Regions from separate parts of the Mesorhizobium sp. XAP4 genome, predicted to be linked through region 2. Evidence: riboswitches for the same ligand, from Rfam matches in the RefSeq annotation. Region 2 holds a riboswitch; the other holds the start of a gene.

Region 1 (4,414 bases), on a different contig from region 2:
CGGCCTGCCGCTGCGCAACCCGCTCGAGATCGAGCAGCCGGTGAAGGTGGCTGTGAAGGCGCTTTGAGAGCGCGCCTTTTCCTTCTCCCCAAGTGGGAGGTGGATCGGCGCGTTAGCGCCGAGACGGATGAGGGGTGTTCCAGCGGAGTGAAACGTTGGCGTTCCCTGGAACACCCCTCATCCGTCGCCTCCGGCGACACCTTCTCCCACAAGGGGAGAAGGAAAAAGGCGCCTCTGCCTCAATAAATATCGAAGTCGAAATACTTGGCCTGGATCTTCTTGTAGGTGCCGTCGGCAACGATCGCGTCGATGGCCGCGTTGAGCTTGTCGCGCAGGGCCGTGTCGTCCAGGCGCACGGCGATGCCGGCCTGGGTCTCGGTGCCCTTGACGTCGCCGACCAGCTTGCAGCAGCCGTCGCTTGCTTTCTTCAGCCAGTCCATCAGCACGAACTTGTCCGAGATCACGGCGTCAAGACGACCGTTGGTCAGGTCGGTGATCGCCTCTTCCTGGGTGGGATAGAGTTTGGCCTCCGCGCCCGCCTTGCCATATTCATTCTGGGCATAGTCGGCCTGCGTGGTCGAAGCCTGGGCACCGACCGTCTTGCCGGCAAGGGCCGCCGGTTCGGTCGAGGTGAGATCGGTGTCCTTCGGCGCCACCAGAGCCAGCGGTGTCGTATAATATTTGTTGGTGAAGGCGACCTGCTTCTTGCGCTCCTCGGTGATGCTCATCGAGGCGATGATGGCGTCGAATTTCTTGGCCTGCAAAGCGGGAATGATGCCGTCCCAGTCCTGGGTAACGATCTCGCATTCGACCTTCATCTGCGCGCACAGCGCATTGGCGATGTCGATGTCGAAGCCTTCGACCTTGCCGTCGGCGGTAATGGTGTTGAACGGCGGATAGGCGCCCTCGGTGCCGATCTTGATTTTCTCCGCCGCCTGCACCGACAGAGAGCCGGCCAGTGTTGCCAGCATGGCAGCGCCCGCCGCCGATATGACCCATTTCGAAAATCGCATTTTCTTGGTTCCCCTTGAACGCCGCCAGCTTGACGGGCGGCAAGGCAGCCAAGCATGGCGAGCCGGTACAGGCAAGTATTTTGCCTTGGGGCAATGAGGGTCAGCGCGCGGCGCGGAAATGCTTGGACAGCTTCAGGCCCTGCGCCTGGTAGTTGGAGCCGAGATCGGTGCCGTAGAGCGCCTGCGGCCGCTTCAGCATATGCTCGTAGACCAGCCGGCCGACGATCTGGCCGTGGTCGAGGATGAACGGCACTTCATGGCTGCGCACTTCCAGCACCGCCCGGCTGCCGGTGCCGCCGGATGCGGAATGGCCGAAGCCCGGATCGAAGAAGCCGGCATAATGGACGCGGAATTCGCCGACCAGCGGATCGAAGGGCGTCATCTCGGCGGCGTAGAGCGGCGGCACATGCACCGCCTCCTGGCTGACGAGGATGTAGAATTCATCGGGGTCGAGCACCAGTTCGCCGGCGCCGCTCTTGTGGATCGGTTCCCAGAAGTCGACGACTTCCTGGGCCGCGCGCTTGTCGACATCGACGAGGCCGGTGTGATGCTTGCCGCGATAGCCGACCAAGCCGCTTTGATCGCCGTTGAGGTCGATCGACAGCGCGATGCCGCCGCCGGAAATGTTCGGCGGCTCGGTGGCGACAAGCATCTGCGTGCGATGCAGGTCGTGCAACTCGGCTTCGGAGAGCAGCGCATTGCCGGTGCGGAAACGGATCTGCGACAGGCGCGACCCGGTGCGGACGACGATCGGGAAGGTGCGCGGGCTGACTTCCAGAAAGAGCGGGCCATGATAGCCGGCCGCGATCTTGTCGAACTCGTGGCCGCGATCGGTCATGACGCGGGTGAAGATGTCGAGCCGTCCGGTCGAACTCTTCGGATTGGCCGAGGCTGAAATGTCCGCCGGCAGCGCCAGGCTTTCAAGCAGGGGCACGATGTAGACGCAGCCGGTCTCCAGCACCGCGCCCTCGGCCAGATTGATCTCGTGCAGCTGCAGCCGGTCGAGCTTTTCCGAGACCTTGTGATTGGGGCCGGGCAGGAAGGAGGCGCGCACCCGCCAGGCCTTGTCGCCGAGCCTGAGATCGAGGCTGGCCGGCTGGATCTGGTCGGTGTCGAGCGCACGCGCCGACTTCAGCGCGCCGGACTGGAGCAGCGCCGATATGTCCTGGTCGGGAAGAATGCCTGTCTGCCGCAAGGCTCCACTCCTGCTTGGTACAAACCTCTTAATGAAGCCGGCAATTGACGCAAGCGCGGTGCGGGTCTAAAGGGTCGTTATCCCGTGGTGATTTGGCCGGTCGGCTTGCAGCCACGTTAAACAAGTCGCTAAAGGACCGTCGGGCCGCAAGGCCGTATGGACCGGTTGCGACTTTCGCGGCCGGTTTTTTTGTGTCTGGAAGAAAAGCGATGAGCACCAAGAAGCGCAACTGGAAGCCTCAGACGGCACTCGTGCACAGCGGAACGCTGCGTTCCGGTTTCGGCGAAACGTCAGAAGCGATCTATCTCACCCAAGGCTATGTCTACGAAACGGCGCAAGCCGCCGAAGCCCGTTTCAAGGGCGAAGAGCCGGGTTTCATCTATTCGCGCTACGCCAATCCGACCGTCGACATGTTCGAGAAGCGCATGTGCGCGCTGGAAGGTGCGGAAGACGCGCGCGCCACCGCGTCGGGCATGGCCGCGGTGACGGCCGCCCTTCTGTGCAGCGCCAAGGCCGGCGACCATATCGTGGCGGCGCGTGCGCTGTTCGGCTCCTGCCGCTGGGTGGTCGAGACGCTGGCGCCGAGATACGGCATCGAGGCGACGCTGGTCGACGGCACCGACATCGCCAACTGGGAAAAGGCGGTCAAGCCGAACACCAAGCTGTTCTTCCTGGAAAGCCCGACCAATCCGACGCTGGAAGTGGTCGATATCGCCGCTGTCGCTTCGCTTGCCAATTCGATCGGCGCCAGGCTGATCGTCGACAATGTCTTCGCCACGCCCCTACAGCAGAAGCCCTTGCAGCTCGGCGCCCATATCATCGTCTATTCGGCGACCAAGCACATAGACGGCCAGGGGCGCTGCCTCGGCGGCGTCATCCTGTCGGACAAGAAGTGGATCGACGAGAACCTGCACGATTATTTCCGCCATACCGGCCCAAGCCTTTCGCCTTTCAACGCCTGGACGCTGCTGAAGGGCCTGGAAACGCTGCCGCTGCGCGTACGCCAGCAGACGGAAAGTGCCGGCCGGATCGCGGATTTTCTGGCCGAACGGCCGGAAATCGCGCGCGTCATCTATCCCGGCCGCGCCGACCATCCGCAGGCCGACATCGTCAAGAAGCAGATGTCGGGCGGCTCGACGCTGATCTGCCTGGACGTCAAGGGCGGCAAGCAGGCGGCCTTCGCCTTGCAGAACGCGCTCGACATCGTCCTGATCTCCAACAATCTCGGTGACGCCAAGAGCCTGATCACCCACCCGGCGACGACGACGCACAAGAATCTCAGCGACGAGGCGCGCGCCGAGCTCGGCATCGGGCCGGGCACGCTCAGGCTGTCGGTTGGCCTGGAGGATGCCGACGATCTGCTCGAGGACATCGCGCAGGCGCTGAAGGCCAGGTAGGAGGCCTTCAGGCGCCGGACGGCGTCTCTTCCAGCTCGGCCGTCTTGGTGCCGATGGTCATTGCATTGCCGCGCCAGTCGACGGCGCCGCCGAGCCAGCCGCGCGCCCACATCGCCGGCAGGATCAGGTCGCGCGCCATGATCGCGGCGACCATGCGTGGCGACAGGTACCAGCCCTTGGACCAGGCCAGGGCGCACTCCGGAAGGTAGAAGGCCGCCAGCACGGCAAGGGCGGTTGCCCAGAGGCTGAAGCCGGCGCTTGCCGCTGCAATCAGCGCAAGCACCAGCGGCACCACGGCGCCGGTCAGGATTTCGGGTGCGAAGAACAGCGGGAAAGTGACGCGGCGCAGGCGCGCCCAACGGGCCTGACGCGACCAGATGTCGTCAAACGAGCGCCGGCCAAGCGGCTGCTCGAAGGGGGCGGCGACGAGATTGACGCGCAGGCCGAGACTGTTCACCAGCTTGGTCGCAGCGGCATCCTCGGCGATCTCGGCGGCCAGCGCGCGGATGCCGCCATTGGCGTCGAGCATCGGCTTGTTCCAGAGCATGCTCTTGCCCTGGGCAAAGCCGAGGCCGAGCGCCTCGCCGGCATACTGCCAGCGCGCCTGCAGCGTGTTGAGGAAAGCGCATTCGACCTCGGCCCAGAAGCCGGCCGGCCGCGAGCCGATCGGCGTCGAGCAGACAAGGCCGGTGCCGGGCCGCCAGGCAGCCATCAGGTGCTGGATGTAGTCCCTCGGCATCAGCACGTTGGAATCGGCCAGGACGACCCAGTCGTGCCGCGCCGCTTCCCAGCCCTTGACGCAATTGTTG
Region 2 (4,414 bases):
TGGCCGGCGGCGTCGAGGGCGGTTGCCTTCTCGACTGTCGCGCCGAGTTCGTCGCACAGATTGACGAAATCGCGGATGGTGCAGAAGTGGATGTTGGGCGTGTCGTACCAGGAATAGGGCAGGTCCTTGGTCACCGGCATGCGGCCGTTGAGGAACAGCGACAGGCGCACACGCCAATGGCCGAAATTGGGGAAGGAGACGATGGCGCGGTTGCCGATCCTGAGCAGTTCGTCGAGCACCAGCTTCGGGTTGCGGGTGGCCTGCAGCGTCTGCGACAGGACGACGAAGTCAAAGCCCTTGTCGGGATAGAATTCGAGATCCTTGTCAGCGTCGCCCTGGATGACCGAGAGGCCGCGCGCCACACATTCGTTGACGCCGCGCTGCGACAGCTCGAGTCCGCGGCCGTCGACCTGCTTGGTGTCCTGCAGCAGTTCGAGCAGCGAGCCGTCGCCCGAGCCGACATCGAGCACGCGCGACTGTGGCGGGATGAGGTTGGCGACGACTTCGAGGTCGACGCGCTGGTCGCGGTTGACGCTCATGGCTTCGCCTCCCGCCTGGCGCATGATCCCGATCCGAAAAGCCTGCAATTTTTCCGGGTCATGCGCTCAGCCCTCTCGCTCGGGCCGCCGAGCCGATGAAGCCGTTTATCGCGGCAAACAGTTCCGGCTCGTCGAGCAGGAATGCGTCGTGGCCACGGTCGGTCTCGATCTCGACGAAGGATACCGATGCGCCGGCGGCGTTGAGCGCATGCACGATCGAGCGGCTCTCCTCGGTCGGGAACAGCCAATCCGAGGTGAACGACACCAAGCAGAAGCGGGTTTTCGTGCCGGCGAAGGCATCGGCCAACCGGCCGCCATGGTCTGCGGCGAGGTCGAAATAGTCCATCGACCGCGTCATGTAGAGGTAGGAATTGGCGTCGAAGCGATCGACGAAGGTCATGCCCTGATGGCGCAGATAGCTTTCGATCTGGAAGTCGGCGTCGAAGCCGAAGGTCAGCGCTTCGCGATCCTGCAGATTGCGGCCGAACTTGCGGTGCAGGGCGGCTTCCGACAGGTAAGTGATGTGGGCGGCCATACGGGCTACCGCCAGGCCCTTTTCCGGGCGTTTGCCGTGCTCGAAATATTTGCCGCCATGCCAGTCCGGATCGGCCATGACAGCCTGCCGGCCAACCTCATGAAAGGCGATGTTCTGCGAGGAATGGCGCGCGCCGGTGGCGATCGGCAGTGCCGAGAAGACGCGCTCCGGATAGCTCGACGCCCATTCCAGCACCTGCATGCCGCCCATCGAGCCGCCGAGCACGCAGAATAGTTTCTCGATGCCGAAATGGTCGATCAGCATCTGCTGCGCCCGCACCATGTCGCGGATGGTGATGATCGGCAGGTCGAGCCCATAGGGCTTGCCGGTGGCGGGATTGGTCGAGGCCGGGCCGGTGGACCCAAGGCAACCGCCGATGACGTTGGAGCAGATGACGAAGAAACGATTGGTGTCGATGATCTTGCCGGGCCCGATCAGCACTTCCCACCAGCCTGGCTTGCCGGTCACCGGATTGGTGCTGGCGACGTGCTGGTCTCCGGTCAGCGCATGGCAGACGAGGATGGCGTTGGAGCGGGCATCGTTCAGCGTGCCGTAGGTCTGGTAGGCGATCTGGAACGGTGACAGCAGCGTACCGGCGTCCAGCTTGAGCGGCTTGTCGGATCCAAAACGCAAAACCGGGCTCGACGGTTGGTCGACCTCGTTGTTGGTTTTGCGGGCACGCAGAACGGCCATGACATCCATCTCACACTTTGAGCCCACGCATCGCACTCGTCGAAAGTCGATGCCGATACGGGTGTCCGGCCGGCGCGGACAACAAAAAACCGGCATTGCGGTCGCAAAGCCGGTTACAGGATGCAAACGGCCCTTTAGCAAGTTGTTTAACGTGGCTGCAAGCCGACCGGCCAAATCACCACGGAAGTTCGCTCCCCTTCTAGGGCTGTGGCGCGCCGGCGTCAACGGCCTGCCTTGGGCGGGAGGCTGTCGCCTCTCGACATTGCAGGCCACGGCTTGTATTTCCGCTGCGGCTTCCCTCAGGAAGCGTTCTCGACGGATTTTGCGACATGAGCCAGACACCGGACCAGGCACGTCCAACCCCGCGCGCGGGCATCATGGACATAGACGCCTATGTGCCGGGCAAGAGCACGGCGCCTGCCGGCGTCGCCAAGGTCCACAAGCTGTCCTCCAACGAGAACCCGCTCGGGCCCTCACCGAAGGCGATCGAAGCCGCGCGCGAGATTGCCGGAAAGCTTGACGTCTATCCAGATGGCACCGCCAGGCGGCTGCGCGAAGCGATCGCCGAGGTGCATGGCCTCAACCCGCAGAACATCATCTGCTCCAACGGCTCCGACGAGATCCTCGGCCTGCTAGCGCAGACCTATCTGGCGCCCGGCGACGAGGCCGTCATCACCGAACACGCCTTCATGGTCTACAAGATCTACATCCAGTCGGCGGGCGCCGTTCCGGTGACGATCAAGGAAACAGACGAGCGCGCCGATATCGACGCCATCCTGGCCGCCGTCACGCCGCGTACCAAGATCGTGTTCCTCGCCAATCCCAACAATCCGACCGGCACCTATGTGCCGTTCCAGGAGGTGCGCCGGCTGCATGCCGGTCTGCCCAGGCACGTGCTTCTGGTGCTCGACGCGGCCTATGCCGAATATGTTCGCCGCAACGACTATGAGGCCGGCATCGAACTGGTCGGCAGCGCAGAGAACGTGGTGATGACCCGGACCTTCTCCAAGATCGGCCTCGGCGGCGCGCGGATCGGCTGGATGTATGCGCCGATGCACATCGTCGACGCCATCAACCGCGTGCGCGGCCCCTTCAACGTCAATGCGACGGCGATCGAGGCCGGCATCGCCGCCATTCGAGATCGCGCCCATGTCGAGCGCAGCGTGGCGCACAACGAGACCTGGCTGGCCTGGCTGAGTGCGGAATTCACAAAGCTTGGGTTGCGGGTGACGCCCAGCGTCGGCAATTTCATCCTCATTCATTTTCCCGAGGACCAGAAACATTCGGCAGCGGCGGCGGACGACTATCTGACGGCGCGCGGCTATATATTGCGGCGCGTTTCGGGCTATGGCTTTCCCAACGCGCTGCGCATGACCGTCGGTACCGAAGAGGCCAATCGCGGCGTTGTCGCCGCTCTCACGACATTCCTGAAAAGCTAGAAACCATGACATCACCGATGTTTGAAAAGATCGCTCTGGTCGGCATCGGCCTGATCGGCTCGTCGCTGGCCCGCGTCATCCGCCGCGAGGGCCTCGCCCGCCACGTATCCATCTCGACCCGCAGTGCGGCGACGCTGGCACGGGCCGAGGAGCTTGGGCTGGGCGATAGCTATAGCACCGATGCGAGAGAAGCTGTCCGCGATGCCGACCTGGTCATCATTTCGGTGCCGGTTGGATCGTCCGGCGCGGTTGCCGAGGAAATCGCGCCGGCGCTGAAGCCGGGCGCGATCCTCACCGATGTCGGCTCGACCAAGGCGTCTGTCATTGCGCAAATGCAGCCTTATGTGCCTGAAGGTGTCCATTTCATTCCCGGCCACCCGCTGGCGGGCACAGAAAAATCCGGCCCCGACGCCGGTTTCGCCGACCTGTTCGACAATCGCTGGTGCATCTTCACGCCGCTGCCCGACACCGACCCGGACGCGTTGGAGAGGCTGTCGGAGTTCTGGCGGCGCTGCGGCGCCAACATCGACACGATGGATCCCCAGCATCACGATATGACGCTGGCCATCGTCTCGCATCTGCCGCACATCATCGCCTACAACATCGTCGGCACCGCCGATGATCTGCAGTCGGTGACCAAATCCGAAGTGATCAAATATTCGGCTTCCGGCTTCCGCGACTTCACCCGCCTTGCCGCCTCCGATCCGACCATGTGGCGGGATGTCTGTCTGCACAACAAGGACGCCATCCTCGAAATGCTGGCGCGGTTCTCGGAAGATCTGGCGTCGCTGCAGCGCGCAATCCGCTGGGGCGACGGCGAAAAACTCTTCGACCTGTTCACCCGCACCCGCGCCGTGCGCCGCTCGATCATCGAAGCCGGCCAGGACATCGACGTTCCCGATTTCGGCCGTCAGGCGGTCGAGCACCCCGCGAAGGGCTAGGTCTGTCTCAGGCAGGCCAGGTCTGCGCAACCATGGCCAGCGTCTCGGCTCGGTTCGGCGCGCCAAGCCTGCCGCCGAAGCGCAGGCATTTGAGCGCCGCGGCCGCACTGGCAAACCGCAAAGCCTGCTCGACCGGCATGGCTTCCGCCAGCCCGACGGCGAAGGCGCCGTGAAAGACATCGCCGGCGGCGAGCGTGTCGACCGCCTTGATTTTTGGCGCCGCGACATGGCGCACGCAGCCAGCGCGACGGTCGTGCCACCAACTGC

Evidence for each region. A riboswitch is a leader RNA that binds a small molecule or an ion and turns the genes downstream of it on or off. The one in region 2 is predicted to bind S-adenosylmethionine.
Region 1: linked by a shared signal. The riboswitch ahead of P3C39_RS19660 (O-succinylhomoserine sulfhydrylase) and the one ahead of P3C39_RS23560 (homoserine O-acetyltransferase) in region 2 are both predicted to bind S-adenosylmethionine.

What each region holds. Positions count from the first base shown of each region.
Region 1 is NZ_JARIXW010000004.1:433,164-437,577, reverse strand. It holds gene araD1 (AraD1 family protein) at 1-67, shown strand, start outside; gene P3C39_RS19670 (ABC transporter substrate-binding protein) at 240-1,013, opposite strand; gene P3C39_RS19665 (2'-deoxycytidine 5'-triphosphate deaminase) at 1,114-2,208, opposite strand; SAM riboswitch at 2,283-2,360, shown strand; gene P3C39_RS19660 (O-succinylhomoserine sulfhydrylase) at 2,418-3,605, shown strand; gene P3C39_RS19655 (ceramide glucosyltransferase) at 3,613-4,414, opposite strand, start outside.
Region 2 is NZ_JARIXW010000005.1:448,347-452,760, forward strand. It holds gene metW (methionine biosynthesis protein MetW) at 1-539, opposite strand, end outside; gene P3C39_RS23560 (homoserine O-acetyltransferase) at 598-1,767, opposite strand; SAM riboswitch at 1,882-1,959, opposite strand; gene hisC (histidinol-phosphate transaminase) at 2,097-3,206, shown strand; gene P3C39_RS23570 (prephenate/arogenate dehydrogenase family protein) at 3,212-4,147, shown strand; gene P3C39_RS23575 (sugar kinase) at 4,155-4,414, opposite strand, start outside.